3 regions of the Kitasatospora sp. NBC_00240 genome follow, and region 2 is predicted to be linked to each of the others. Evidence: riboswitches for the same ligand, from Rfam matches in the RefSeq annotation. Region 2 holds a riboswitch; each other region holds the start of a gene.
The links. Region 2 has a riboswitch for thiamine pyrophosphate ahead of thiC (phosphomethylpyrimidine synthase ThiC). Riboswitches for the same ligand answer to the same signal wherever they lie in the genome.
Positions count from the first base shown of each region.

Region 1: linked by a shared signal. The riboswitch ahead of OG689_RS21830 (cytosine permease) and the one ahead of thiC (phosphomethylpyrimidine synthase ThiC) in region 2 are both predicted to bind thiamine pyrophosphate.
Region 3: linked by a shared signal. The riboswitch ahead of thiO (glycine oxidase ThiO) and the one ahead of thiC (phosphomethylpyrimidine synthase ThiC) in region 2 are both predicted to bind thiamine pyrophosphate.

Region 1 is NZ_JAPEMU010000001.1:5,153,642-5,163,448, reverse strand. Features, by position in the region: gene OG689_RS21865 (FAD-linked oxidase C-terminal domain-containing protein) at 1-477, opposite strand, end outside; gene OG689_RS21860 (MerR family transcriptional regulator) at 727-1,551, opposite strand; gene OG689_RS21855 (peptidoglycan-binding protein) at 1,721-2,845, opposite strand; gene OG689_RS21850 (HAD family hydrolase) at 3,132-3,794, shown strand; partial or broken gene OG689_RS21845 (ATP-binding protein) at 3,848-4,036, opposite strand; tRNA gene OG689_RS21840 (tRNA-Ser) at 4,195-4,282, opposite strand; gene OG689_RS21835 (trypsin-like peptidase domain-containing protein) at 4,370-6,166, opposite strand; TPP riboswitch at 6,373-6,522, shown strand; gene OG689_RS21830 (cytosine permease) at 6,620-7,966, shown strand; gene OG689_RS21825 (glycerophosphodiester phosphodiesterase family protein) at 8,100-8,924, shown strand; gene OG689_RS21820 (ATP-binding protein) at 9,171-9,779, shown strand.
Region 2 is NZ_JAPEMU010000001.1:4,870,747-4,880,553, forward strand. Features, by position in the region: gene thiC (phosphomethylpyrimidine synthase ThiC) at 92-1,930, opposite strand; TPP riboswitch at 1,926-2,061, opposite strand; gene OG689_RS20650 (hypothetical protein) at 2,177-2,377, shown strand; gene OG689_RS20655 (flotillin family protein) at 2,521-3,990, shown strand; gene OG689_RS20660 (PKD domain-containing protein) at 4,187-7,003, shown strand; gene OG689_RS20665 (ketoacyl-ACP synthase III) at 7,141-8,145, shown strand; gene OG689_RS20670 (glycosyltransferase family A protein) at 8,142-8,906, shown strand; gene OG689_RS20675 (class I adenylate-forming enzyme family protein) at 8,972-9,807, shown strand, end outside.
Region 3 is NZ_JAPEMU010000001.1:6,962,056-6,971,862, forward strand. Features, by position in the region: gene pknB (Stk1 family PASTA domain-containing Ser/Thr kinase) at 1-1,697, opposite strand, end outside; gene OG689_RS29810 (thiazole synthase) at 1,801-2,544, opposite strand; gene thiS (sulfur carrier protein ThiS) at 2,637-2,846, opposite strand; gene thiO (glycine oxidase ThiO) at 2,843-4,069, opposite strand; TPP riboswitch at 4,063-4,176, opposite strand; gene OG689_RS29825 (FAD-dependent oxidoreductase) at 4,285-5,487, shown strand; gene OG689_RS29830 (Rv2175c family DNA-binding protein) at 5,578-5,943, shown strand; gene thiE (thiamine phosphate synthase) at 5,943-6,608, shown strand; gene OG689_RS29840 (polyprenyl synthetase family protein) at 6,678-7,784, opposite strand; gene metF (methylenetetrahydrofolate reductase [NAD(P)H]) at 7,946-8,860, shown strand; gene OG689_RS29850 (hypothetical protein) at 8,967-9,807, shown strand, end outside.

The DNA.
Region 1 (9,807 bases), 280 kb from region 2:
GGTCACCCCGTACTTGACGCAGCAGAGCCCGCCCGCGCCGGTGCCGATGTTGCCGCCGATCGTGCAGGACTCCCAGCTGGACGGGTCAGGCGGATAGACCAGACCCGACCGGCCGGCCGCACGGGAGAGTTCCGCATTGACCACACCGGGTTCGACCACCGCGATCCGGTTCACCGGGTCCAGCTCCAGGATCCGGTTCATCTTGACCATCGACAGCACGATGCAGTCGTCCACCGCGTTGGCGCCGCCGGACAGGCCCGTCCTGGCGCCCTGCGGCACCACCGGGACCCGCAGTTCGGTCGCGGTGCGCATGATGTGCTGCACCTGCTCGACCGTCTCCGGGAAGACCACCACGGCCGGGGTTCCGGCCTCGCAGAAGCCCGCCATGTCGTAGCGGTACGCGGCGGTGACGTCCGGGTCCACCACCAGCGCCCCCGCCGGCAGCCCCTCCGCCAAACGGTCCGTCAGGTCACTCACAGTGCTCTCCGATCGCTCGCCGCGCGGGCAGTCCCACCTCCCCCGCACTCTGCCCCGCCACCCGGGCACCGGCAAGCACCCACCCCTACCCCGGCCGGGGGCCGGCGCCGACCCCTACCGCGGCCCGGACGGACGCCGGCCCCGGCCCCGGCCGCTCCCGACGCGGCGGACGTCGGGGTGACCGGGGGCCGGGGCCGGCGAGACCTCGGGGCGCGGGTACGCGAAGACAGGGGTACCGGAGCGCTCGGGTCAGGCCTTGGCGACCGGCTCCTGGATCTCGGTCACCCACTTGTCCCGGTCGTCCGGGCACTCCAGGTACAGCTCGCGCGCGTACCCGGTCGAGCGGTAGCCGTTCCCGTCGGTCCAGCGGGCCAGGGTCTGCACGGTCGGCATGATCCCGTCCATGGAACCGCGGTGCACGATGGTCGCGGCCGTCCCGATCGCGGGCAGGTCGACGACCGCGAAGTCGTAGCCGTCGGCCGGATCGACCGTGACGGTCATCGCGGCGTGCATCAGGACGGCGTCACCGTCGCCGGGCGCGTCCTCGTAGTACGCGATCCCGGGCCCGAACGGGCCGACCCCGGCCGCCTCCAGCCGGCGGCACAGCTCGTCGTACAGCGGGCCGATCACCGGGCCGATGTCCTGGGGCCCGTAGCTCGCCGCCACACCGGTCAGCTCGGCCACCCGGACCGCCGGGATGCTCTTCACCACAACGTCGTCGGCAGGCATCTGTCCCTCACTCTCGATCGTCCGGAGCCTCGCCTCGACGTGCGCCAGCCGCCTGGCGTCCGCGGCCATCGTGGCCGCCAGTTCCGCCCGTCGCAGCCGGAGCATCCCGCGCAGCTCCTCCGCGCCGACCTGCTCGTCCAGGACGGCCTGCACCTGCTGGAGCGTGAAGCCGAGATCCTTGAGCGCGATGATGCGGTTGAGCCGGGCGAGCTGCCCCGCCTCGTAGAAGCGGTAGCTGCTGACCGGGTCGACCCGGGCGGGGCGGAGCAGTCCGATCGCGTCGTAGTGACGCAGCATGCGGACCGACACCCGGCCGTGCTTGGCAAAGTCTCCGATGTTGAACATGACGCCTCCTACTGGACAACCTCACACGGTGTCATGGTCAAGCCCGTCCTCCCTGCCGTCGCCTCCGCCTCCGTCCTCGCCCTGCTTCCCTGCTTCCCTGCCTGCTTCCCTGCCTGCCTCCCTGCCTGCCTCCCTGCTTCCCTGCCTCCCTCCCTCCTCGGCCTCCTGGTCAGTCCGTGACGGTGAACCCGTGCCGGTCGCCGAGCTCGCTCAGGCTGCGCTGGCCCGGGATCCCGTCCGCCTGGGCGCCCTCGTAGCCCAGCCGGCGCTGGAACCCGGCGTACGCCTCGATCGTCCGGCTGCCGAGCGAGCCGTCCACCCAGACGGGGTCGAGAAGCCCTTCGTCCACCAGCGCCTGCTCGACGATCCGCACCTCGTCGCCGTACGTCAGGTGCCCCTGCTCCGCCCCCGGGTCGGTCCGGGCGGCGGCCCGTACGTGCGCCAGCGAGACGACCCGCGGGGCGGGGATGTGCCCCAGCAGGCTGCGCAGCGAGGACTCGCCCGGGACGCCGTCCGCGCCGGTGCCGGTGTAGCCGAGGGAGCGCTGGTAGTCGGCGTAGTTGAGGGTGTCCGGGTCCCGCCAGTCCTCGTCCGGACCGCTCCGGTAGTGCGAGCCGTGGCCGTGCGCGACCAGCGCCTCGCCCACCTCCCGGACGTGCGGGCCGTGCGCGCCGTAGCCGTACACCAGGCCGCCGATGGTCACCTGGTAGCGGGCGACGGCGGGCTCCGGGGGCGGGGTGGGGGTACGCGGGGTGGGCAGGTTGCCACCGCTCGCCCGGGCGACGATCCCCGGGAGGACCGCCTCCAGGAACTGGCGCACCCGGGCGTCGCCGGGGCACGCCGTCCCGCCGTCCGACCACTGCGGGAACAGCCGGTGGTACCCGTACCCGGGGTCGTCCCAGGTGCGGCAGGCCCGCAGCGGGATGCCGTGCTGCTGGTGCATCCAGACGCCGAGCCGGATCAGCGCCTCGACCTGCTCCGGGGTCCAGGGGTCGGTGTGCTGGAGGTTGGACGCGCTCTCGACGGACACCGCCCCCGTGCCGTCGGGACGGCGGTTGGCGTACATGTTCGCGTCGGCGCGAGTCTGCGTGCCGACGTACTGCGCGATCGCGCCGTCGTACCCGAGGCCGAAGTGGCTCTCCAGGTTCGTACTGTCCCGCCAGTACTCGAAGATCCGCTGCGGCGTCCATGGCGCAGCGATGCTGTGCATGATCAACTGGGTCGGGACGATGGCCGGCTGGCCGTCGGATTCGGGTTGCAGCTCCATGCGCTCAGCGCCGGGGTACCAGGCCATGAGGTGCCTCCTGGACATGCCGAAGTTCCCGGCGCGAACGCCCGGAAGTGGTGCGCGGACTGTTCGCCCGCGATCCACCAGCGAACGGCAAAACCGGAACGTCGGCCTTCAGATCGTATTCAAACCACCCGATCGAGTCACCCGGCGAACCGCCTGTGACCAGTGATCCGAACACCTGAACCCGCCACCGACGGTCGCGCGAAACCCACCCCGACCTGCGGCAGAAAGGGTGGTGACACCGTGTCGGCCCCGACCGGGCGCCCGCCGCGGCCCTAGGGTCGGCCGCATGCGCAAGCTCGTCCTGATCGACCTCGACCACACCCTGATCGAACGCCGGGTCCCGGTGGCGACCTCGATCGCCGACTTCTGCGCGGCCCGCGGCCTCGACCCGGACGCCACCCGCCGCGTCGCCGCCGCCCTCAAGGAACGCACCTGCCCCGAGGCCTTCGCCGCCCTCCGCGAACCCCTCGGCCTCCCCGGCAGCACCGAGGAACTCTGGGCCTCCTACGTCGCCACCCTCGCCGCCGACGTCACCCACGAACCCGCGACCCTGACCGGCCTCGACCGCCTCCGGGCGGCCGGCTGGACGGTCGGCATCCTCAGCAACGGCGTCACCGACGTCCAGCGCGCCAAGATCCGCTCGGCCGGCATCCACCACCACGTCGACGCCGTCTGCATCTCCGAGGAGGCCGGGGCCCGCAAGCCCGACCCCGCGATCTTCCGGATCGCAGCCGAACGCTGCGGCCACCCCCTCACCCCCAGCACCTGGATGGTCGGCAACAACCCCGCCACCGACATCACCGGCGCCACCGCCGCCGGCATCCGCTCCCTCTGGATCTCCGCCGGCCACCCCTGGACCGCCGACCAGCCCGCCACCCCGGACCACATCGAGCCCGACGTCGCGAGCGCGGCCGAACACCTGCTGAGGCTGGAAGGGGCGGCGGCCTGACGGCTACTCGGGCGCCCGGCGACCGGGCCCCGGGGCAGACAAGACACCCCGGGTCACCCGGAGCGCGGGACCTGCTCCGCGATTCGCGCCTGCTCCGCCCTCACCAGGACGGCGAGGCGTCTCGTCCCGGACACCACCCGGTCGGCGGCCACCTCGAACCACACGACCTTGCCCGCCCCACACGGCTCCCAGCCCCACGCCTGCGCCAGGCCCGCCACCAGGCACAACCCCCGGCCGCCCGTGGTGGTGTCCTGGGCAGCGGACGGATCGGGCGGCCACAGCTGGTCCACGCACGCTGATCCCGACCGGCACACAGGTGGGACACCCCGGGACACATGTGCGAAGGGCGGGTGCCGGCGCGATGCCGACACCCGCCCTGAGCAGGTTGTTCTCCCACCAGCGGAGAGCGTGGGATTCGAACCCACGGTGAGGGGTCACCTCACGACAGTTTTCAAGACTGTTCCCTTAGGCCGCTCGGGCAGCTCTCCAGGCGGAGGTCAGCCTAACGGGTCCGGCGGGGTTCGGTGCACCTGGTTTGCCGGGTGGGTGGGGGTGGCGCCGGGGACCGGCCGGGGTCACTGGTCGCCGGTGCGCTCGCCGAGGGTGACCTTGGTGGTGCCGGTCTTGCCGTCGCGGATGTACTCCACGTCGACCGTCTCGCCGGGCTTGTGCGTCCAGATCTTGCTGACGAGGGCGGGGCCGTTCTCGATCGGGCTGCCGCCGAGCTTGGTGATGACGTCGCCGGGCTTGAGGCCGGCCTTGTCGGCGGCGCCGCCGGGGGTGACGGCGGGGGTGCCCTGGACGGCGTTGGTCTGGATCTGCGCGCCGTCGCCCTTGTAGTCGTCGTTGCGCAGGACGTCGAGCTTGGCGTAGACCGGGCGGCCGGTCTTGATCAGCGTGTCGGCGACCCACTTGGCCTGGTTGATCGGGATGGCGAAGCCGAGGCCGATGCTGCCGGCCCGGCCGCTGCCCGAGGAGTTGGACTGGATGGCCGAGTTGATGCCGATCACGGCACCGCTGCCGTCGAGCAGCGGGCCGCCGGAGTTGCCGGGGTTGATCGAGGCGTCGGTCTGCAGGGCGTTCATGTACGAGGCCTGCGCGCCGGTCTCGTCGCCGGAGGCGACCGGGCGGTCCTTGGCGCTGACGATGCCGGTGGTGACGGTGGACTCCAGACCGTACGGCGCGCCGATGGCGATGGTCGCGTCGCCGACGTTGACCTTGTCGGAGTCGCCCAGCGGAAGGGGGCTGAGCTTGTCCTTCGGCGGGTTGTCCAGCTTGACCACGGCCACGTCGTAGCCCTCGGCACGGCCGAGCACCGAGGCGGTGTAGGAGGAGCCGTCGGCGAACTTGACGGTCAGTTTGCCGCCGTTCGCGGCCGGGGCGACCACGTGGTTGTTGGTGAGGATGTGGCCCTCGGTGTCGAAGACGAAGCCGGTGCCGGTGCCGGACTCGGTGCTGCTCTGCGCCTTGATGGTGACGGTGCTGGGCAGCGCCTTCTGGGCGATGGCCGCGACGGAGCCGGGGGCGGCCTCGTTCTTCTGGGTGTTGCCGGCCGGGACGGTGGTGCTGCGGTGGTCGTTGGCGGAGCTGACCCTGTCGCCGTGGTCGGTGACCGCGACGCCGACGGCGCCGCCGGCCACACCGGCGACCAGGGCGACGGCCGCGATCAGGGCGACCAGGCCGCCACGCTTCTTGCGCGGTCCGCCGGGTGCCGCGCCCGGGTACTGGCCCGGGTAGCCGGGACCGCCGGGCAGGCCGGGCCCGCCGTGGCCGCCGTAGGTGCCACCGGCACCGGCGTCCTGGGAGCCCCAGCCGCCGAGCGGCTGGCCGGAGCCGAACGGGTGGTGGCCGTGCTCGGCCGGGGTGCCGGGCGGCGGGCCGTACGGGTCGGCGGCGGGGCCCTGGCCGGGCGCGGGCGCGGCGGCGTAGGGGCCGGCGGCGACCGGGGCGGTGCCGGCGTACGGGTCGGCCGCGGGGGCGGGGGTGGCGTACGGGTCAGCCGCGGGGGCGGGGGTCGCGTACGGGTTGGTCGGCGGCGGCGCGTCCAGGTAGGACGGGGCGGCGGGCGCGACCGGCGCGGCCGGGGGCAGTACGGGCGGCGGCGCGTCCAGGTAGGACGGGGCCGCGGGGGCAACAGGGGTGGCCGGTGCGGCGGGTGCCACTGGCGCGGCGGGTGCGGCCGGCTCGGGCTCGCTCAGCTTGCCGAAGGCCAGCGTCCGCGGGGAGTCCCCGGCGGGCGGCGTACCGGCACCTGCCGCGGCGGCCGCGGGCTGCTGCGCCGGGCCGTCGGACACCGGACCCACCGCCCCGTGACCGCCGGAGGGCTGCCCCTCCTGCGGTCCGGTGGACCCACTCTCGCGCTCGGTGCTCACTGACGACCTCCATAGCTGACAGGACCAAGATGCATAGTTTTTCGTATGCGGGATTCGATTGCCGTAAGGGGCCCTCTGAAGAACTCATAAGAATCCTTAGCCGGACCGAACACCGGCGGCCGGCCCGGCCCGCGCGTCCCGCGATGCGGACGGCCTGCGGCCCCGGCCTTGGCGTTCCTCCCGGCTCCCGCTAGCCTGTCGCTTCAATCTGAACACGCGGGAGCTTGGACCCCTTCCAGGCTGAGAGTGCGCTGGTCGACCGTACGCCACGGTAGTCGTGGACGGCGGGCGAGGGAGCGCTGACCGCCGGAACCTGTCCGGGTAATGCCGGCGTAGGGAGTATCGGCCATGCCGCCTGCTTCGCCATCCTCTTCTTCGGACGCGTCGGCGTCCACGGAATTCCCCGCTCCTTCGGAAGGCCTTCACAAGGGGGGCCTGCACACGGACGTCGCCGTGCTGGACCGTCCGGAGGCGCACGGGCGCGCCGAGGCGCCGCTCGTTCTCGACACCGAGCCGCCGCGCACGCTGTCCTTCAAGGACCAGTTCGCGCTCTGGCTCAACCTGGGCGTCAGCCTGATCGGCTTCAGCACCGCCGCGACCGTGCTGGGCGCCCCGGGCTCGGAGATGTCCTTCACCGCGGCCGTGGTCGCGATCCTCGCCGGCACCGTGATCGGCACCGCCGCGCTCGGCGTGGCCGCCCTGATCGGGGCGAAGACCGGCGCGCCGGCGATGGCCAACCTGCGCGGGCTGTTCGGTACGAAGCTGAGCTACCTGCCGACGGTGCTGAACATCGCCCAGTGCGTCGGCTGGGGCGTCTTCGAGCTCACCGTGATCGCCCAGGGCGCCCAGACGGTGGCCGGCACCGACGGGTACCGCTGGCTGTTCGTGCTGCTGGCCGGGGCGCTGACCACCGTGCTGACGATCTGGCCGCTGGGCTCGATCGCTGTGCTGCGCAAGTACGTGGCCGCCGCGGTGGCCGTGGCGATGGTGTACTTCACCGTCCAGCTGGGCCGTCAGGGCTTCCCCGACCCGGGGGCGGGCAACTGGCACGGGTTCCTGCACGCGACCGACGCCGTCATCGCGCTGTCGATCTCCTTCGTGCCGCTGGCCGCCGACTACACCCGGCACTCGCGCACCGCCTCGGCCGCCTTCTGGGGCACCTTCTCGGGCTACACCGTGGCCCAGGTCTGGTGCTACGTGCTGGGCCTGATCGCGCTGCTGCAGTCCGGCGGGGACACCGAGAAGATCTTCTCCTCGTTCACCGGGGTCTGGGCCGGCTGGGCCTTCCTGCTGGTGCTGGTGCTGCGCGAGACCGACCAGTCCTTCGCGAACGTGTACTCGACCGCGATGTCGGTCCACAACCTGTTCCCGCGGATCGACCGGCGGCTGCTGACCGGCGGGATCGGCGTGCTGACCACCGTCCTGGCGCTGCAGATCAAGGAATTCACCGCCTCGTACTACAACTTCCTCGGCCTGATCGGCTCGGTCTTCGTGCCGCTGTTCGCGGTGCTGGCGGTGGACTACTTCTTCGGCGCCGGCCGCCGGGGCTGGGATCTCTCCGAGCGGGCTCCCACGCGTTGGCTGATGCTGCTGCCGTGGGCGCTGGGCTTCGCGGTCTACCAGTTCATCGCCCCGACCGCGATCGCCGGCTGGTGGGTGGACCTCTGGACGGGCGCGCAGAGCGCCCTGCACTTCACCCCGCAGGAATGGACCTCGGCCTCGCTGTTCGGGTTCCTGGTGCCCGCGCTGGTCACCCTGGCCCTCACCCCGCTGACCGGGGCCGGGCGGACCGAGGACTGACCCCCTCCGGGCGGGCCGGCCGGGGCCGACCGCCCGAGCCGACCGCCCGGATCGCGCCACCGCGGCGACGGCGGCCCCGCAGGTTGGGGCCGCCGTCGCCGTTCCGTCATCCGGGGCGCCTATCGTTGGCGCTGTGACCAGCGCCGACCTGTCCCCCGCGACCGCCCGCACCGCGCAGCACGTCCAGGTGGTGGCCCACCGTGGCTCCTCCCGGGCGCTGCCCGAGCACACCCTGGCCGCGTACCGGCGGGCTCTCGCGGAGGGCGCCGACGCCTTCGAGTGCGATGTCCGGGTGACTGCGGACGGGCAGCTGGTCTGCGTGCACGACCGCCGGATCCAGCGGACCTCGGACGGCCGCGGGGTGGTCTCCGCGATGACCCTGGCCGAGCTGGAGGCGTACGACTTCGGCTCCTGGAAGGACGGGGCCGGCGCCGCCGACCCGGAGGCCCGGGCCGTGCTGCGACTGGACAGCCTGCTGGAGCTGGTCGCCGACTGCGGCCGCCGGGTCGACCTGGCGATCGAGACCAAGCACCCGGTCCGGTTCCGCGGCCGGGTGGAGGCCGAGCTGCTGAAGGCACTGGCCCGGTACGGGATCTCGGGGCCGGGCGGCAACCCGGAGAGCCGCCCGCAGGCCCGGATCATGAGCTTCTCGGCGCTGGCTCTGGGCCGGGTGCGGCAGGCGGCGCCGGAGTTCTCCCGGGTGTTCCTGTTCGACCGGACGCTGCCGCTGCGACTGCGGCCGGGCGGTTCGCTGCCGGGCGGCGCGACCATCGCGGGGCCCGGGATCGACCTGGTGCGGGCCCGCCCCGAGCTGGTGCCGGCGCTCCGCCGGGCGGGGCACCAGGTGCACGTCTGGACGGTGGACGAGCCGGCCGACGTGGAGCTCTGCCTGGAGCTCGGGGTGTCCGCGATCATCACCAACCGCCCGGCCGAGGTCCTGGCGCAGCTCGGCCGCTGACCGGTCGTCCGGCGAAGGGGCCCCATGGCCCGGCCGGGCCGGTGTCCGGTTTCCGGTGGGTTCCACGGGGCGGAAGACATTCAATGTCCGGAATGTACCGAGGGTGAGCGCGGAATCACCTCGCGCTGCCGGTTTGCCGTTCGTCTTGAAATGTCCGCGCAGGATCGCCCCGCGGCCGTTTCCGACCCATTCCCAAGGGGCATCCATCCCTCGGCATACGCTGAAGGAGGTCCGGGGGTGGCGTTGATGGTGGCACGCGAAGTGCCGACTTCATCGACCATGGCGGTGCCGCACGGCCCGGCCAGCGTCGGGGTCGCGCGGCGTCGGCTGCGTCGGGATCTCGGCGAACGACAAATACCGGACACGGTCGTGGACGACGCGGTTCTGATTCTCTCGGAACTGCTCAGCAACGCCTGTCGGTACGCCAGACCGCTCGGCCGGCTGCTCGACCTGGGCCGGGACACCGAGGCCGAACTGGTCGACCAGGTGCTGGTGGCGGTGCCTTCGCGGCAGCCGGCCGGCGGCCAGGTGAACGGGTTCCCGGCCAGCGGCCCGCGGGGTCGTGGCCCGGGCGACGGCGAGAGCGCCGAGGAGCCGGGCGGCGTCCTGGTCCGCTGGGGCCTGCACCCGGACGGGATGCTGACCCTGGAGGTCACCGACGGCGGTGCGCCGACCCGGCCGATCCCGTCCAGTCCTTCGCTGACCTCGCGCGGCGGGCGCGGCCTGAGCATCGTCGGCCAGCTGGCCAGCGACTGGGGCGTACGGGACCTCCCGGACGAGGTGACGGTCTGGGCGGCGCTGCCCGTCCGCGGTCGGCACGCCCGGCGGGGCGGGAGCGACGCGCGAAGCGCGTGAGGAAACCTCAGTAGGCTTCCGGGAGCAC
Region 2 (9,807 bases):
CGGAAACAGCGCTGCTCCGGGAGCCCCCTCCTGCCCCCGGAACAGCGCTGCTCCACGCCTCGTCACGCACCCGACGGGGCGCGACGGACCGTCAGTCCGCCAACGGCAGGTACACCCGGTTGCCCTTGGCGGCGAACTCGGCCGACATCGCGGCCATGCCGGCCGCCGCCTCCGGGTCGAACTCCGTCGCCACCGCCGTCGATCCGTCTCCGTGCTCGTCGCGGATCTTCTGGGAGATCTTCATCGAACAGAACTTCGGGCCGCACATCGAGCAGAAGTGCGCCGTCTTGGCGGGCTCCGCCGGCAGCGTCTCGTCGTGGAAGGCCCGGGCCGTCTCCGGGTCGAGGGCCAGGTTGAACTGGTCCTCCCAGCGGAACTCGAACCGGGCGTCCGAGAGCGCGTCGTCCCAGTCGCTGGCGCCGGGGTGGCCCTTGGCCAGGTCGGCGGCGTGCGCGGCGATCTTGTAGGTGATGACGCCGGTCTTCACGTCGTCCCGGTTGGGCAGGCCCAGGTGCTCCTTGGGCGTGACGTAGCAGAGCATCGCCGTGCCCCACCAGGCGATCATCGCCGCGCCGATGCCCGAGGTGATGTGGTCGTAGCCGGGGGCGACGTCGGTGGTGAGCGGGCCGAGGGTGTAGAACGGCGCCTCGTCGCAGATCTCCTTCTGGAGATCCATGTTCTCCTTGATCTTGTTCATCGCGACGTGGCCGGGGCCCTCGATCATCACCTGGACGTCCCGGTCCCGGGCGATCCGGCCGAGCTCGCCGAGGGTCTGCAGTTCGGCGAACTGCGCCTGGTCGTTGGCGTCCGCGGTGGAACCGGGGCGCAGGCCGTCACCGAGCGAGAAGGTGACGTCGTAGCTCGCGAGGATGTCGCAGAGCTCCTCGAAGTTGGTGTAGAGGAAGTTCTCCCGGTGGTGGGCCAGGCACCAGGCCGCCATGATCGAGCCGCCGCGCGAGACGATGCCGGTCTTGCGCCGGGCCGTCATCGGCACGTACCGAAGCAGCACGCCGGCGTGCACGGTCATGTAGTCGACGCCCTGCTCGCACTGCTCGATCACGGTGTCGCGGTAGACGTCCCAGCTCAGCTCCTCCGCCTTGCCGTCGACCTTCTCCAGCGCCTGGTACAGCGGCACGGTGCCGATCGGGACGGGCGAGTTGCGCAGGATCCACTCACGGGTGGTGTGGATGTTGCGGCCGGTGGAGAGGTCCATCACGGTGTCGGCGCCCCAGCGGGTCGCCCAGGTCATCTTCTCCACCTCCTCCTCGATCGAGGAGGTGACCGCGGAGTTGCCGATGTTGGCGTTGATCTTCACCAGGAAGTTGGTGCCGATGATCGCCGGCTCGACCTCCGGGTGGTTCACGTTCAGCGGGATCACCGCCCGGCCGCGGGCCACCTCGGAGCGGACGAACTCCGCCTCCAGGCCCTCCCGCAGGGCGATGAACTCCATCTCCGGCGTGACGATCCCGCGCCTCGCGTAGGCGAGCTGGGTGACGGCCGCGCCGTCGCGGCCGCGCAGCGGGCGGCGCGGGCGGCCGGGGAAGACGGCGTCGAGGTTGCGCAGGTCCCCGCCGCGCGGCGAGGTGTGCTTGATCCCGTCGTCCTCCGGGCGGGCCTCGCGGCCGTCGTACTCCTCGACGTCGCCGCGCTGGCGGATCCACGCGTCGCGCAGGGCCGGCAGGCCGCGCCGGACGTCCGGCTCGTACGAGGGGTCGGTGTACGGGCCCGAGGTGTCGTACAGCGGGACGCTCCCGCCGTTGGTGAGGACCACCTCGCGGTACGGAACCCGCAGGTCGGGGCGGGATCCCTCACGGTAGGCCTTGCGCCAGGCGGGGGTCGGGTAGCCGCTGGCCGCGCTGCTGACCGGGCTGCCGGCCGCGCCGCCCGCCGGGCTCTGGGCAGACTTCTCCGGTGTTTCGAACATGGTCATCTGACCTTCTACTCCCTACGCCGGCATTACCCGGTCCAGGTTCCTGCGGTCGACGCAGCGGTTGGTACGCGTGGTGGCGTACCGTTCAGCGCCCTCTCAGCCCGGTGCTCCGAGCTCCCGTGTCTACGGACGGTTTTGTCCGCAACAAGACCTCAACACCGTAGCGGGCACCGCGGGTGGCGGTCCAGAGGGGGTCCAGGAAGCGGCCGCGCGGGCACACTGGGAGCCGACGGAGAGGGGTCCGCGGTGGTCGGCAGCACGGGACGGGTGACGGGGACGGTCGGCGACGGTCTGGTCGGCGAGGTGATGATCCACGTGGTGGCCAGGCAGGGGTCGGAGGCGTTCCTCGCCCATCCGGCGTTCCCCGGGGAGCGGCTGGCGGTCGGCACCCGGGTGGTCGTGGTCGAGTACCAGCCGCCACGGACGGTGTACGTAACACCGGCCTGACCGGCTGATACAGAATCAGGACACCAGCTGCTTCCCAAGTGATCGGAACAGGCGCAGAATCTCCGCTGCCACCGTGTTCCGCGCCATCCTGCACAACAGAGCGCAGCCACGGAACCGGTGTGCCCTGAAGGGGGAATCAGCCGATGCTCATCGGCATCGCAGGGGCGGCCGTCGCCTCGATCATCATCCTGATCGTGCTCTTCAAGCTCATGTGGCGGGTCGCCGAGCCCAACGAGGCACTGATCATCTCCGGGTCCAAGCACCGCGCCGAGGGAGTCGGTGAGGGGCTGGGGTTCCGGGTCGTCACCGGCCGCGGGACGCTCGTCACCCCGGGCGTCCAGGTCGTCCGCAAGCTGTCGCTGGACCTCAACGAGGCCGACCTCGACGTCGAGTGCGTGACCTCGCAGGGGATCCCGGTGCACGTCAAGGGCGTTGTGATCTTCAAGGTGGGCGACGACACGGTGTCGATCGCCAACGCCGCCCGCCGCTTCCTGGACCAGCAGGCGATGATGGGCCACCGCGTCCACAACGTCTTCGCCGGCCATCTGCGCTCCATCGTCGGCGGGCTGACCGTCGAGGACATGATCCGCGACCGCGAGCGGCTCACCGGGGAGACCCGGGCCGCCTCCGGCACGGAGATGGAGAAGCTGGGCCTGATCATCGACTCGCTGCAGATCCAGGAGATCCTGGACCCGACCGGGTACATCCAGAACCTCGCCGCCCCGCACGCCGCCCGGGTCATGCGGGACGCCCGGATCGCCCAGGCCGAGGCGGACCGCCAGGCCACCGAGGCCGAGCAGGAGGCGTTCGCCCGCAAGGCCGAGGCCACCCGCAACAGCGGCATCCAGCAGGCCGGCTACCAGGCCGAGATGGAGACCGCGACGGCCCGCGCCATGCAGGCCGGCCCGCTCGCCCAGGCCGCCTCCCGCCAGGAGGTCGTGGTCCAGGAGACCAAGGTCGCCGAGCTGGAGGCGCACCGCAAGGAGCAGCAGCTGCAGGCGGACGTCCGCAAGCCCGCCGACGCCCGCGCGTACGAGACCCGGACCAAGGCCGACGCCGACCGCGACGCCCGGATCTCGGCCGCCCAGGCCCAGGCCAAGGAGACCGAGCTGAAGGCCGCCGCCGAGGCGAACCGGGTGAAGATCGCGGCCCTCGCCGAGGCCGAGGCCACCAAGGCCAGGGGCCTGGCCTCCGCGGACGCGACCCGGGCCACCGGCCAGGCGGAGGCCGCCGCCGCCGAGGCCAAGGGCCTGGCGGCGGCGGAGGCCGCCCGGGCGCTCGGCCTGGCCGAGGCCGAGGCGATCAAGGCCCGCGCGGCCGCCCTGGCGGAGAACCAGGAGGCCGTGGTCGCCCAGCAACTCGCCGAGAACTGGCCGGAGATCGTCCGGGCCGGGGCCGAGGCGTTCGGCAACGTCGAGCACATGGTGCTGCTCAACGGCGCCGAGGGGATGGGCGAGATGTTCGCCAAGGCGCTGACCATGGGCGGGACGGGCCTCGGCCTGGCCCGCCAGCTGCTGGGGACGATGAACGGGGCCGCCGGCGGCGCCGAGCTCCCCGCGCAGCCGGGCGCGGAGCGCCCCCGCGCGCAGGCGGTCCCGGTCCAGGACGCCTGACCGGGCCGTACCGCGGTGCCCCGGGCCGGGGCACCGCGGTACGGCACCCACCGGGGATACCCCGTGGCACACACGATCTTCACGGCGCTAGTCTGATTTTCACTCAGAACCGCTGGAGCCCGGGGCCCACAGCGGATCCCGCCGGTCAGCCCGTCGCGCGGACGCGCGGGCGGCCGCCTCCAGGGGGAACAGACAGATGCGCATCCGTCATGCCGTCGGCCTCGCCGCCGCCACCGTCTCCGCCGTCCTCGGCCTGCCCGCCATCACGGCGCACGCCGACGCGGGCGGCGTCCTGAACGTCGACAACCGGGCCGCCGCCAACTGCAGCGACGCCGGCACCGGCACCGCCGCCCGCCCGTACTGCACCCTCCAGGCCGCCGTCGACGCGGCGCAGCCCGGCCAGACCGTCCAGGTGGCGCCGGACACCGACTTCACCGGTGAGGTCCGGGTGACCCGCTCGGGCACCCCGGGGCATCCGATCGTCATCAACGGCGCGCCGATCGGCATGTACACCTACAGTCACCAGCCCAGCCTGACCAGCACGACCGGGCACGTCTTCACCGTGGACGGCGCCTCCGACGTGGTGATCCGGGGATTCCTGATCAACAACACCGCCCAGCCGGTCGTCATCAAGGACTCCAGCCGGATCCAGGTCGACCAACTGATGGCGGAGTGGTACCTCGGCAAGACCCTGCCGGCCGGCTCGGCCGCGCTCCGGGTGACCGGGCACAGCGACCAGGTCACCGTCACCCGGTCGGTTTTCTACGCCAACGCGGGCGTCGTGGTGGAGTCCGGCTCGCAACGGACCACCTTCATCGGCAACGACATCGGCACCTCCCAGGGCGGCGGGCTGAGCATCACCGACGGGCCCGGCACGGTCGTCGTCAACAACACGGTGGTGGGCAGCAACGGCCCGGGCATCGCCCTGCTGGGCGCCTCCGCCGGCTCGGTGGTCGAGAACAACATCGTCGTCTCCCAGGGCACGATCCCGCGCGGCGCGCCGATCTCGGTGGCGGCCGGCTCCACCGCGGCGACGAAGGTCGACTACAACATCGTCCACCCGCTGAGCGGGACGGAGGCCTACAGCTGGGGCGGCGCCGGGCACCTGTCCCCCGCGGCCTTCACCGCGGCCACCGGGCAGGGCGCGCACGACGTGGACGCGGCGATCGCCTTCACCGACAACCTCTTCCACCGCCCCGGCAACGGCGACACCGCCGCGATCGACTCCGCCGACCCCGACGTGCCGGGCCTGCCGGACACCGACCTGTACGGCAGTGCGGTGGTGGACAATCCGCTGGTCGCGGGCACCGGCCCGCACGGCAGCCTGCGCGACCGCGGCGCGGCGGAGGTGCAGGGCCTGACCGAGGTCGGCATCGACACGCGCTCCGCCGACCACCCCGCCGGCCCCGGCATGCGGGGCGCGCTCCCGTACGCCGTCGAGTTCACGGCGACGCCCTACAACACCTGGCCGACCGGCGTCACCTACAGCTACGACTTCGGTGACGGTTCCGCGCCGCTGGTGACGACCGAGGTCAAGGTCCGGCACACGTACACCCAGGCCGGCGTGTTCACCCCGTACATCACCGCGACGGACAGCACCGGTCACCGGGTCGTCTCGTACCCGGGCTACGTCGAGGCCAGGCCGGACGCCCCGCTGACGCCCGTGCTCAAGGCGTGGCCCAGCCGCACCGACCCGCTGGGCTTCGACCTGAACACCAACGACACCACCAGCCCGTGGCAGATCAAGTCGTACTCGATGGACTTCGGTGACGGGACGTCCGACTCCCACTACTACGACGGCTTCGGCCACACCTACGCCCGGCCCGGCACCTATACCGTCACGCTGACCGCCACCGACTGGGCCGACCGCACGGCCAGCACCAGCCTGCAGGTGACCGCCGCCTACACGGCGGCCGGGTTCACGGCGATCGCGCCCGTCCGGGTGGCCGACACCCGGGTCACCAACAGCCGCTACACCCAGCGCGGGGCCTGGAGCTCCCTCGACGTCTTCGTGCGCGAGAACGAGGTCGAGTACAACAACGTCCGGATCCCGGTGGTGCCGCAGGGCGCCACCGCGGTGGTGCTCAACCTGACGGCCACCGGGGCCACCGGCAACGGATTCCTCAGCGCGACCCCCAACCGGGGTGAGCGGCCGACCACCTCGAACGTCAACTACGGCCCCAACCAGGACGTCGCGAACGTGGTGACGGTGCCGATCGGCGAGGACGGCAACGTCACCATCGCCAACACCGGCGGCGCGGTGGGCGTGGTGGTCGACGTCCTCGGCTACTACAAGGCCGACAGCACCGGGAAGTTCAGCGGCGTCGCGCCCGCCCGGCTGCTGGACACCCGCAAGCCCGGCGACGCCCCGATCGGCCAGGACGCGGTGCGTCCGCTGAAGGTCACCGGCTCCGGCGGCGTGCCCGCGAACGCCACCTCGGTCGTCCTCAACGTGACCGCCGCCGACGCCACCGCCGAGAGCTTCCTGACCGCCTACCCGGCGGGCACCAGCCGCCCGTCCGCCTCGAACCTGAATGTGCGGCCCGGGCAGATCGTCCCCAACCAGGTGATCGTCCCGGTCGGGACGGACGGCACCGTCAACCTGTACAACCACCTGGGCAGCACCCAGGTGATCGTGGACGTCTTCGGCTACTACAGCCCGGACGGCAAGGGCCTGTTCACGCCCGTCGTACCCGCCCGGCTGCTGGACAGCCGGCAGGGCGGCGGGGCGCTCGGCCAGGGCGGCTCGCGGACCGTCGGCGGCGTGCCGGCCGGCGCCTTCGCGGCGGTAGCCAACATCACCGCCACCGGGACGACCGCCGCGACCCACCTGATCGTGCACGCCACCGGCACCGCCGTCCCCGACACCAGCAACCTGAACCCGGTGCCCGGCCGCGACGTGCCGAACCAGGTCACCACCCCGGTGAGTGCCGACGGCAGGTTCGACATCGTCAACCACATGGGCAGCACCCACGTGATCGCCGACCTGTTCGGGTACTTCACCAACGGCTGAGCAGGACCGGGCAGCCCCGTCGCCGTGCCCGTCCGCCGTACCGGCGGGCGGGCACCCGCGCGTTCAGGCCCCGACCAGGGCCGATCTGAGTACCCGTACTCAAGCCTTCCGGCCGCCGCTGCCGCCACCATGAGGGTATGGACCTTCCGATACCGCGAGTCGGCATCACGGCCGTCGGCTCGTACCTGCCCTCCCGACGGTTGACCTCCCAGCAGCTCCAGGACGAGGTGACGGCCGGACTCCGGCTGCCGGAGCGGATGTTCGAGAAGGCGACCGGCATCGTCACCCGGCACTTCGCCGCCGACGGCGAGTACGCCTCCACCCTCGCGCTGGGCGCCGCCCGCCGGGCCCTGGACGCCCGGGGGATCGACCCCCTCGACATCGACCTGCTGCTCTGGGCCTCCGCCACCCGCGACGTCTGCGAGCCCGCGACCGCTCATCTGGTCCAGGCCGAACTCGGCTCCCGGGCGCACGCGTTGGACGTCAGCAACGCCTGCAACAGCTTCCTCAACGGGATCGACCTGGCCCGGGCCATGATCCTGGCCGGCCGGGCCCGCCGCGCCCTGGTGGTGACCGGTGAGACGCCCAGCCGGGCCATGCGGCGCGACCCGGGCGGCCTCGCCGACTTCCGGGAGGGGTTCGCCGGCTACACCTTCGGCGACGCGGGCGCGGCCGTGGTCGTCGAACCGGTGGAGCGCGGCGGCATCCTCGACGTCGAGACCGAGACGGCCTCCGAGCACTGGGCGGTGGGCGGCATCCCCGGCGGCGGGTCCCGGCACCCGCGCGGCGACGAGTACAGCTACTTCCGAGGCGGCGGCAAGGAGTTGCGCGGTGTCTTCGAGAAGATCGGCGGCGACATCCTGACCCGGGTCGCGGCCCGGACCGGCCTCGGCTGGGACGCCTACGCCCGTGTCCTGGTCCACCAGGTGACCGTGCCCTACCTGGAGCGCTTCGTGGAGCTCACCGGCGTGCCGGCCGAGAAGCTGGTGCTCACCGTGCCCGACCTCGGGAACATCGCCAGCGCCACCCTCGGGGTCCAACTCGACCGGGTGCAGGGCGAACTGGACCCCGGCGACAAGGTCCTGCTGGTGGGCCTCGGCGGCGGCGTGAGCCTGATGACCATGGTCTGGGAGGCGTCGTGAACGGCGCCCCCACCGGCGGCCGGGCCCCGCTCTGGGTGATCGTCCCGGCGTACCAGGAGGAGGCCAGGATCGGCGACACCCTGACCGCCCTCGCCCGCCAGCACGACCAGGACTTCACCCTGCTGGTGGTGGACAACGGCTCCACCGACCGGACGGCCGAGATCGCCCGCGCCTTCGCCGCCGCCGCGCCGTTCCCGGTCCAGGTGCTGGTCGAGCCGGAGAAGGGCGTCGGCTGCGCGGTCGACACCGGGTTCCGGCACGCCGTCGCGCAGGGCGGGCGGCTGCTGGCCCGCACCGACGCCGACTGCGTCCCGCAGCCCACCTGGACGGCCGCCGCCCGGATCGCGCTGACCGAGGCGCCCGGCCTGGTCTGCGGCCGCATCCTCGCCCGCCGCGACGAGCACGGCCCGCTCGGCCGCGCGGGCTTCCGGGTCCTGGTGGCCACCGCCGCCGCGTTCGGGCGGATCCGGCCGGCCCACCACCGGCGGCACGGCTTCCTGGCGCCCTACCGGATGCACGCGGGCAACAACATGGCCGTCACCGCCGAGCTGTACCTGGCCGTCGGTGGCATGCCCCGGCGCCCGTCGCCGACCGACCGCGCCTTCCTCAACCGGGTCCGCCGGCACACCACCGCGATCAGCCGCTGCCGGGCGATGGTGGTGCACAACTCCACCCGCCGGCTGACGGCGTACGGGGTGCTGACCACCGCCCGCTGGTACCTGGACCGGGGCAGCGGCCGGCACGCCACCGACCCGCGCTGACGCCGCCGCGCCCGCCCGTCACCGCAAGGCCCGACCCCCTCCCGCCCGCACAGAAAGGTCCCCCCGTGCTGGAAACCCTCGTCCCGGCGCTGCGCGCCGCCGGCACCCGCCCCGCCGTCCTGCACCGGACCAGGACCGGCGCGGTGCGGACCAGGATCCGCTCGGCCGACCTCGCCGACCTCGCCGAGGCGTACGCCGCCGCCTTGCACCGCCGCGGCCTGGCGCCCGGCGACACCCTCGGCGTGGCCGTCCGCCCCGGCCCGCGCGCCCTGGCCGTCATGCTCGCCGCGCACCACCTGGGGGTGCGGATCGCGGTGCTCGACCCGTCCGCCGGGCCCGACGTGCTGCAGGCCAGGCTGTCACTGGCCCGGCCCGCGCTGGTCCTGGCGGACGCCGCCGCGCAGGCGGTGGCCGGCTGGGCCCGCCCGCTGGCCCGCCGGGCCCGGCTCGCGCTGCCGCCGCTCGCCGCCCTGGGCCCGGTCGCCACCCTCGGGCCGCGCCTGCCCGGCTGCGCGCCCCGGCTGCGACCGGGCGCCGGCGGCCCGCCGCCCGCCGCCGACCCGGGCCCCGACGCGGACGCCGTGATCGTCTTCACCTCCGGCACCACCTCCAGCCCGCGCGCCGTCGTGCACAGCCGGGCCGGGCTGGCGGCGGGCCTGCGGACGGTCGCCGAACTGGTCCGCCCGCAACCGGGGTCGACCGTCCTCGGCGGCACCTTCTTCGTCCTCGTCCCGGCGCTCGCGGCCGGCGCCGCGGTCGCCCTGCCGGCCCGCTCGCCCGACGCCCTGGCCGGCCAACTGCACCGGCTGGCACCGTCCGAGACCTATCTGACGCCACCGCAGCTGCGCGCCGCGCTGGCCGCCGGGGCACGCTTCTCCGGCCGGGTGTGGACGGGCTCCGC
Region 3 (9,807 bases), 2.1 Mb from region 2:
GGGGCGGGGTTCTGGCCCGAGACCTTGCCGGTGCCGAACAGGTTCAGGCCGTTGCTCTGCACCTTGAACCCGGCGTCGGTGAGTGCCTTCGTCGCGTCGTCCTTGGTCATCCCGCCCACGTCGGGGACGGGCACCATGCCCTTGCTGACCAGCAGCGACACCGGCGCGTTCGCCGGCAGCCGCTCGCCGGCGGCCGGGGAGCTGCTGATCACCGAGCCCTGCGGCACGATGTCGTCGAACTGCTCGCTGCTGGTCCCCGGCGTCAGCTCCGCGGCGGCCAGCGCCTGCCGGGCCTGGTCGAGGGTCTTCCCGGTGAGGTCGGGCACCGCGATCCGCCTCGCCCCGCGGGAGACGGTCACCGCCACCGGGTCGCTCCTGCGGACCCGCCGGCCGACGTCCGGATCGGTGCCGATCACCGCGCCGGCCGGGACCGTCTCGCTGTACTCCTCGGTGTAGTTGCCCTGCAGCCCGGCCTTCGCCAGCACCGAGACCGCCTCCGCCCGGCTCTTGCCGAGCACGCCGGGCACCGTCGTGTAGACCGCGCCGGACAGCGCGTACGTCGCCCCGCCCACCAGCAGCAGCACGACGGCCAGCACCGCGCCCCAGATCAGCGGGGCGCGCGAGCGCCTCGGCCGCGCCGGCCGCCCGGACCGCTTCCCCCGGGCGGCCGGCGGCTCGTCGTAGGGGCGGGGCCCGGTGAGCAGCGCGTCCATCAGCTCCGGCGGGACGTCCAGCACGCTGGTGTGCTCCACCGCGGGCTGGATCACCGAGGTCGGCTCGGTGGTCGGGAACGCCGGGCTGGGCCGGGTGGAGGCGGGCGGCTCGGCGTCCAACTGGGCCGGCGTCAGGGTGCGCCGCACCCGCTGCAGGGCCGCGAGCAGCTCGACCGCGTCGTACGGGCGGGCCCCGGGGTCGCGGGCGGTGGCCGAGGCGACTATGGCGTCCAGGCCGGGCGTGATGCCGGGGACGGCCAGGGACGGCGCGGGCACGTCCTCGTGCAGATGGCGGTAGATCACCTGGACCGGGTTCTCGCCGGTGTGCGGCCGGTCGCCGGTGAGCATCTCGTACAGCACGATGCCCGCCGCGTAGACGTCCACCCGCTGGTCGGTGACCGCACCCGGCCGGATCTGCTCGGGTGCCAGGTAGGAGACGGTGCCGAGCACCGCGCCGGCCGTGCTGGTGGTGACCGCGCCGTCGGCGCCGTTCAGCAGCCGGACCAGGCCGAAATCGGCGACCTTCACCAGCCCGCCGTCGGTGATCAGCACGTTCTCCGGCTTGACGTCCCGGTGGACGAGCCCGGCGCGGTGCGCGGAGCCGAGCGCCGCCAGCACCGGCTCCAGGATGTCCAGGGCGGCCCGGACGGACAGCGCGCCGCGGTCCCGCAGCACGTCCCGCAGGGTCCGGCCCGGGACGTACTCCATGGCCAGGAAGACCGTCCCCCCGTCGGCCCCCTGGTCGAAGACGTTCACCACGTTGGGGTGCGAGAGCCGGGCCACGGCCTTGGCCTCGCGGATGAACCGGTCGGTGAAGTCGGCGTCCCCGGCGAGCGAGGGGTGCATCACCTTGAGCGCCAGCACCCGGTCCAGCCGGGTGTCGGTGCCCCGGTAGACCGTGGCCATGCCGCCGGTCGCGATCCGTTGCTCGACCCGGTACCGGCCGTCCAGCAGGGTACCGATCAACGGGTCGTGCAGTGCCATGTCCACCAGGGAAGTGTAGGCGCGCCGAGGCGGGCGGCCCCGGGCGGACGGCGCGCCCCGGGCCGCTTGTGCCGTGCTTGTGACACGTCCCCGGCGAGGGGGCTCAGAACGCCGGCCGCTCCCGGTGGTCGAGGTCGGCCCGGCCGGCCATCGCCGAGGAGGCCTCGGCGTGGAAGCGGCGCGGGATGCGCCCGGCCCGGTGGGCGAGCCGGCCGGCCTCGGCGGCGTGCCGCATCGCCTCGGCCATCAGGACCGGGTCCTGGGCACGGGTGACGGCGGAGGCCAGCATCACGGCGGCGCAGCCGAGCTCCATCGCCAGGGCCACGTCGGAGGCGGTGCCGGCGCCGGCGTCCAGGATCACCGGCACCGTGGCGCTCTCCACGATCAGCTGGAAGTTGTGCGGGTTGCGGATGCCGAGGCCGGAGCCGATCGGCGAGCCCAGCGGCATGATCGCCGCGCAGCCGACGTCCTCCAGCTTGCGGGCCAGCACCGGGTCGTCGTTGGTGTACGGCAGCACGGTGAAGCCGTCGTCGACCAGGGTCTCGGCGGCGTCCAGCAGTTCGATCGGGTCGGGCAGCAGGGTCCGCTCGTCCGCGATGACCTCCAGCTTGACCCAGTCGGTGCCGAGCGCCTCACGGGCCAGCCGGGCCGTCAGCACCGCTTCGCCGGCGGTGAAGCAGCCCGCCGTGTTGGGCAGCACCCGGATGCCGTTGCGGGTCAGCACGTCCAGTACCGAACCCTGGGTGGAGGTGCTCACCCGGCGCATCGCGACCGTGGTCAGCTCGGTGCCGGAGACCCGGAGCGCCTGCTCCAGGACGTCCAGGCTCGGCGCCCCGCCGGTGCCCATGATCAGGCGGGAGCCGAAGGTGGTCCCGGCGATCGTCAGGAGGTCCTTGTCGTCGGCGGTCGCGGTCGTGGTCGCGGTGTCGGCCACGGCGCTCAGCCTCCCTGCACGGCGGTGAGGATCTCGATCCGGTCGCCCGCGGCGAGGCCGGTCCCGGCCCAGGCACCGCGCGGCACCACGGTCTCGTTGACCGCCGCGGCGACCCCGGACGGCGCGGCGCTCACGCCGGCCACCACCTCGGCGAGCGTGCTCCGGGCGGGCACCTGCCGGGGCTCGCCGTTGACGGAGAGTGAGATATCGGTCATGCCAGTGCCTTTGCGGGAGTGGAGAGGTCGGACGGGGCCGTGCCGGAGGGGACGGCCCCGGCGGCGGAGGGGCCGGCGGCGAACCGGCCGGGGGAGAACGGCGCCGCCAACTCGGGCGTCACGCCGGTGGCCAGGTACTCGGCGAGCAGGTCGCCGGTCACCGGGGTGAGCAGCACGCCGTTGCGGTAGTGGCCGGTCGCCGCGACCAGGCCGGGCAACGCGGTCGGGCCGAGCAGCGGGGCGTTGTCGGGGGAGCCGGGGCGCAGCCCGGCGGAGGTCTCGACCAGCGGCAGCTCGGTGATCCCGGGGACCAGGTCGTGGGCGTCGCGGAGCAGCTCGTACACCCCGCCGGCGGTGACGGTGGTGTCGTAGCCCTGCTCCTCGCTGGTCGCGCCGATCACCAGCTCGCCGTCCTCGCGCGGCACCAGGTACAGGTGCTGCCCGCGCACCACCGCGCGGACGTTGCGGGACAGGAACGGCCGGTACGCCTCGGGCACCCGCAGCCGCAGGATCTGGCCCTTGACCGGGCGGACGGCCGGCAGCACCCCCTCGGGCAGGCCGGGCAGCAGGTGGCTGCGCGGCCCGGCCGCCAGCACCACCTGGCCGGCGCCCAGCAGCCCGCCGGTGCTCAGCCGGGCCCCGGTCGCGCGGCCGCCGGTGACCAGCAGCTCGGCGACCTCGGCGCGGTGCAGCAGCACCCCGGCGCGCTCGCAGGCGGCCACCAGCGCGGCGGCCAGCCGGCGGCCGTCCACCTGGTGGTCGTCGGTGACGTGCAGCCCGCCGCGGACGCCCGGGGCCAGCATCGGTTCGAGCTTGCGGCACTCGCGTCCGGTGAGCCAGGCCGAGTCCAGGCCCAGGCGCCCGTGGAAGGCGTGCAGCTCGCGCAGTTCCTCGCGGTCGTCGGAGTCCAGCGCGACGGCGAGGGTGCCGCAGGCGCGGTAGCCGGTCGAAAGGCCGGAGGCCTCCTCCAGCTCGGTAGCGAAGGCCGGGTACCGCTCGTTGGAGGCCATCCCGAGCTTCAGCAGCGGCTCCTCGCCGTACTGCAGCTCGGTGACCGGGGCCAGCATCCCGGCCGCGACCTGGGCGGCCCCGCCGCCGGGCGCCGGGTCGACCACGACCACGCCGAGGCCGCGCTGCCGGGCCCGCCAGGCCACCGCGAGGCCGATGATCCCGCCGCCGACGACGAGGACGTCCGTCGTCGCGCCGCTCGTGAAGCGTGTCAAAGTCCCTGCTCTCCCTTCGCCGGAATGACCCGGATCAGGTTCGGACGGTCGCAGGCCGTGCCAGCCCGCCTCTCAGCCCGGTGCGCCGGGCCCCCGTGGTACGGACCGCCCGGCACCTGGGGCGCCGTCCGGTCGAGGTGCACCCACCATAACTCCGGGTGCCGTCCGGGCCGAAGGCGCGTACAAGGGGCGGACGGCGCCGATAGGGTGGCGCCGTGGGAGAGCGGCGGAACACGGACCAGGTGGTCGTTGTCGGGGCGGGGCTGGCCGGGGCCCAGTGCGTGCGCGCGCTGCGCGGGGGCGGCCGGCAGGGTCGGATCGTCCTGCTCGGGGACGAACCGCACGCCCCCTACGACCGGCCCCCGCTCTCCAAGGACGTGCTGCTCGGCAAGGCCGACGCCACCACCCTGGACATCGACTACGACGGCCTCGGCGTCGACCTCGTCACCGGCCGCCGGGCCACCGGGCTGGAGCCCGGGGTGCTGCACACCGACGCCGGCGAGCTGCCGTACGGGAGCCTGGTGATCGCCACCGGCGCCGCACCCGTCGCGCTGCCCGGCGCGGACCGCGCCCACCTGCTGCGGACCGTCGACGACGCCCTCGCGCTGCGCGCGCTGCTGCGGCCGGGAGCGCGGATCGTACTGGTCGGGGCCGGCTGGATCGGGGCCGAGACCGCCGGTGTCGCCCGCGCGCTGGGCTGCGAGGTCACCGTGGTGGAGGCCGGTCCGGCACCGGTGCCCGGCGCGCTGCCCCCGGCGGTCGGCGGCGCGATGACCGCCTGGTACCGGGCGGCCGGCGTCGACCTGCGCTGCGGCGCCAGGGTGGCCTCGGTCGGCCCGCACGAGGTGCTGCTCGCCGACGGCACCCGGCTGGCCGCCGACGAGGTGGTGGTCGGCGTCGGGGTGCGCCCGGCGACCGGCTGGCTGGCCGGCTCCGGGGTCGAGCTGGACGCGGCCGGCGCCGTCCTGGTGGACGAGCGGCTGCGCACCTCGCTGCCCGGGGTCCTCGCGGCCGGCGACTGCGTCTCCTACCCCTCGACCCGCTGGGGCGGCCGGCTGTCCGTCCAGCACTGGGACCACGCGCTGCAGTCCGGGGCGGCGGCAGCGGCCTCGCTGCTCGGCCTGGACACCCCGTACGACCCGGTGCCGTACTTCTGGTCCGAGCAGTTCGGGCGGATGGTGCAGTACGCGGGCCGGCACGGCGACGGCGACGAGGTGCTGTGGCGGGGGGCGCCCGGCGACCCGTCCTGGACGGTGCTCTGGACGCGCGGCGGGCAGCTGCGCGCCCTGCTGACCGTCGACCGCCCGCGCGACCTCGCCCAGGGGCGCCGGCTGCTGGAGCGCGGCGCCGTCCTCGACCCGGTGCCGGCCGCCGACCCGGCCGTGCAGCTGAAGGCCGCCCTCGCCGGACAGCCGTAGCCGCGACGGACCGGTCACGTTCGGACACCGGAGCGGCCGCCGGGGGCGCGGTTGGTGCGCGGCGCCCCGGCGAGGTGGCAGTCTGGTGACGTGAGCGAGATCGAAGCGAAGATTGAAGACCTTGTCCCCGAGTGGATGTACCTGCCCGACATCTCCGAGCAGTGGGGTGTCCGCGTCACCGAGGTGCGCGACCTGGTCAAGAGCGGCGGCCTGATCGCCGTCCGCCGCGGCCCGAACAAGTCGCTGCAGGTGCCGGCCGCCTTCATCGACGGCCCCGGACTGGTCAAGCACCTGTCCGGCACGCTGACCGTGCTCCGCGACTGCGGGTACAACGACGCGGAGATCCTGGAGTGGCTCTTCACCGAGGACCCGTCGCTGCCGGGCAGCCCGATCCAGGCCCTGCAGGAGAACCGCGGCACCGAGGTGAAGCGCCGCGCCCAGGCGATGCTGATCTGATGGCGGCGGACCTGACGGCGGGCGGCCGGCTGCGCGCGCAGCTGGCCGACGCGCGGCTCTACCTGTGCACCGACGCCCGCCGCGAGCAGGGCGACCTGGAGCAGTTCCTGGACGCCGCGCTCGGCGGCGGCGTCGACATCGTCCAACTCCGCGACAAGGGCCTGGAGGCCAAGCAGGAGCTGGAGTACCTGGAGGTCTTCGCCGACGCCTGCCGGCGGCACGGCAAGCTGCTCTCGGTGAACGACCGGGCCGACGTCGCGCACGCGGCCGGCCCGGACGTGCTGCACCTCGGCCAGGACGACCTGCCGGTGCGGGCCGCCCGCGCGATCCTCGGCGAGGACGTGCTCATCGGCCGCTCCTGCCACGCGGAGGCCGAGGTCGACGCCGCCGTCGCCGAGCCGGGCGTGGACTACTTCTGCACCGGCCCGGTCTGGCCCACGCCGACCAAGCCCGGCTGGCACGCGCCGGGCCTCGGCCTGGTCTCCTACGCGGCGAAGCAGGTGACGGACCGCCCCTGGTTCGCCATCGGGGGCATCGACCTGGGCAACCTGGACGAGGTGCTGGCCGCCGGCGCCCGCCGGGTCGTGGTGGTCCGCGCGATCACCGCCGCCGACGACCCGGCCGCCGCGGCGGCCGAGCTGGCCCACCGGGTGCGCGCGGTCTGAGACCGCCGTCCCGGGCCGCAGGGGTGTCCCTCGCGGCCCGGGACGACCGGCCGGCCCCCGGCCCGCCGCTCAGTAGCGGCGGACGGTCGCCGCCTCGGCCAGCGACAGCAGGACCTCCCGGGCCCGCGGGTCCACCAGCGGGGCCGCCTCCAGCGCCGCCAGCGACTGCCGCATCAGCTCCTCGATCCGGCTCTCCACCCGCTCGGGCGCACCGCTGCGCGCCACCAGGTCCCGCAGCACGACGACCTCCTCGGGCGCCAGGTCCGGCGCGCCGAGCCGCTCGTCCAGGTGCCGGGCGTCGGCGGCCGGCAGTGCGCGCATGGCGTGCGCGACCAGCAGGGTGCGCTTGCCCTCCCGCAGGTCGTCGCCGGCCGGCTTGCCGGTGACCGCGGGGTCGCCGAAGACCCCCAGCAGGTCGTCCCGCAGCTGGAAGGCCTCGCCCAGCGGCAGGCCGAAGGACGAGTACGCCGCGACCAGCTCCGGGGAGGCCCCGGCGAGCAGCGCCCCCACCTGCAGCGGCCGCTCGATGGTGTATTTCGCCGACTTGTAGTGCAGGACGGTCTGCGCCCGCTCCAGCGCCCCCTCGTCGGTGGAGTCGCCGGCGACCGGCTCCAGCACGTCGAGGTACTGGCCGACCATCACCTCGGTCCGCATCAGGTCGAAGGCCGGCTTGGCCCGCAGCACCGCCTCGGCCGGCAGCCCCGAGCGCAGGAACAGCTCGTCGCACCAGATCAGCAGCAGGTCGCCGAGCAGCACGGCGGCGGAGGCCCCGAACTGCTCGCGGTCGCCGCGCCAGCCGCTGGCCCGGTGCAGGGCCTCGAAGCGGCGGTGCACGGAGGGCACCCCGCGCCGGGTGTCGCTGCGGTCCATCAGGTCGTCGTGCACCAGCGCGCTCGCCTGCAGCAGCTCCAGGGCGGCCGCCGCGTGCTCGATGCCCGGGTCGGCGGCGCTGCCGCCGGCGCCGCGCCAGCCCCAGTAGCAGAAGGCCGGGCGCAGCCGCTTGCCGCCGTCCAGCAGGAAGTCCCGCAGGGCGTCGGCGGCGGGCCCGAGCTGCGGAGAGATCTTGCCGAGCAGGACCGCCTGGCCGTCCATGAATTCGCCGAGGGCGGCGTTGACGCGCATCCGCACGGCCTCCACGTCGATCGGGTTGGCCGGCCGGCTGCTGGACGAGGTCACGATGAGGCTCCGGGAGTCGCTGGGGGTACCGGTCAGCCTAACCGGGCGGTCGCGGGCGGGCGTACGAGCACCCGGACGGCCCTGTCGCGGGTGACCGAAAGGTGTCTCACTCGGTGGACGTCAGTTGTCCCGCCTCTCCGGGCGGCGGCTAACCTGCCAGCATGGCACTCGGCATCGCTTCCACCAGAACCGACCGCGCACTGACCGTTCGCGAACTGCTGGCGGCGGGCAAGCGGTCCTACTCCTTCGAATTCATGCCGCCGCGCTCGGAGGCCGCCGAGAAGCGGCTCTGGGACGCGATCCGGCGGGTCGAGGCCCTCGACCCGAACTTCGTCTGCATGACGTACGGCGCGGGCGGCTCCTCGCGCGGGCGGACCGTGAACCTGGTCGGCCGGATCGCCACCGAGACCACGCTGACCCCGGTGGCCCACCTGACCGCGGTCGACCACTCGATCGCCGAGCTGCGCAACATCATCGGCCAGTACGCGGACCAGGGCGTGCGCAACGTCCTCGCGGTGCGCGGCGACCCGCCCGGCGACCCGATGGGCGAGTGGGTGCGCCACCCCGAGGGGGTCAGCTACGCGGCCGAGCTGGTCGAGCTGATCAAGGGCATCGGGGACTTCTGCGTGGGCGTCGCCGCCTTCCCGCAGATGCACCCGCGCTCGGCGAACTGGGACGACGACATCCGCCACTTCGTCGCCAAGTGCCGGGCCGGCGCGGACTACGCGATCACCCAGATGTTCTTCGAGGTCGACGACTACCTGCGGCTGCGCGACCGGGTCGCGGCGGCCGGCTGCGAGGTGCCGATCATCCCGGAGATCATGCCGGTCACCAACATCAAGCAGCTGGAGCGGTTCCCGCAGCTCAGCGGCTCGGACTTCCCGGCCGACCTGGTCAGCCGCTTCCGCGCCGTCGAGGACGACCCGCAGGCCGTCCGGGCGGTCGGCATCGACCACGCCACCGCGATGTCCGAGCGGCTGCTCGCCGAGGGCGCCCCCGGCCTGCACTTCATCACCCTCAACCACTCCACCTCCACGCTGGAGATCTACCAGAACCTCGGCCTGCACCAGCACTGATCCGGGGCCCGCGCCGCGACGCACGATGTGGGTCGCGGCGCGATGACCCGGTACAGTCTCGGCACACGCGCGGGGCGCGCGGCACGCGACTGGAGGTAGCGGGCGGATGGGCATCGGGTACCTGCTGCTGTACGCCGCGTTGGCGGTGGTGGCGCTCTGGCTGGTCGCCGAGCTGCTGCTGCAGAACCGCGCACCGCTGCACTGGCGCGTCGTGGCACTGGGCGGTTTCCTCGGCGTGGTCGCCGGGATGGCCGTGCGGTCGGTGCCGGTGATCGGGGCCGGCGCGATGCTCTTCGCGGTCGGCCAGGTCTTCGTGACCCTGTCCGTCAAGCGCGGGTTCCGCGGGGGCTGGTCGCTGCGCAGGTCCGACGGCGAGCTGCCCGGCCCGCTGGCCAAGGTGCCGCTGCTGAGCGCGGCCACCGGGGGTGAGGACGTCGCCGAGCCGGTCGTCGTCCAGCAGGTGGGGGAGATCGGCGCGGTCGAGGCCGACATCTCGGACTTCGAGACGGCCGCCTACCAGGCCGTCCCGTTCGACGCCGACTCCGACTCCTACGACGGCGTCGGTTCCGGGGTCCGACAGCGACCGCAGGCCGACCCGCAGCCCGCCGGTTTCGAGCCGCAGGCCGTCGACGGCGTGTACGCCGACACCTCCGCCTACTACGGCCAGCAGTCCGGCTACCAGCAGGGCGCCGGGTACGAGCAGCAGACCCCCGGCTACGAGCAGCAGGGCTACCAGCAGCAGGCGCAGCCGGGCTGGGACGGCCAGCAGCAGTGGCGGCAGCAGCCCGCGTTCGGCTACGACCAGGGCTACGGCTACCAGCAGGACCCGTACGCCGCGCAGACCGGTCAGCAGCAGTGGCAGCAGCAGACCCCCGGCTACGAGCAGCAGGGCTACCAGCAGCAGGCGCAGCCGGGCTGGGACGGCCAGCAGCAGTGGCAGCAGCCCG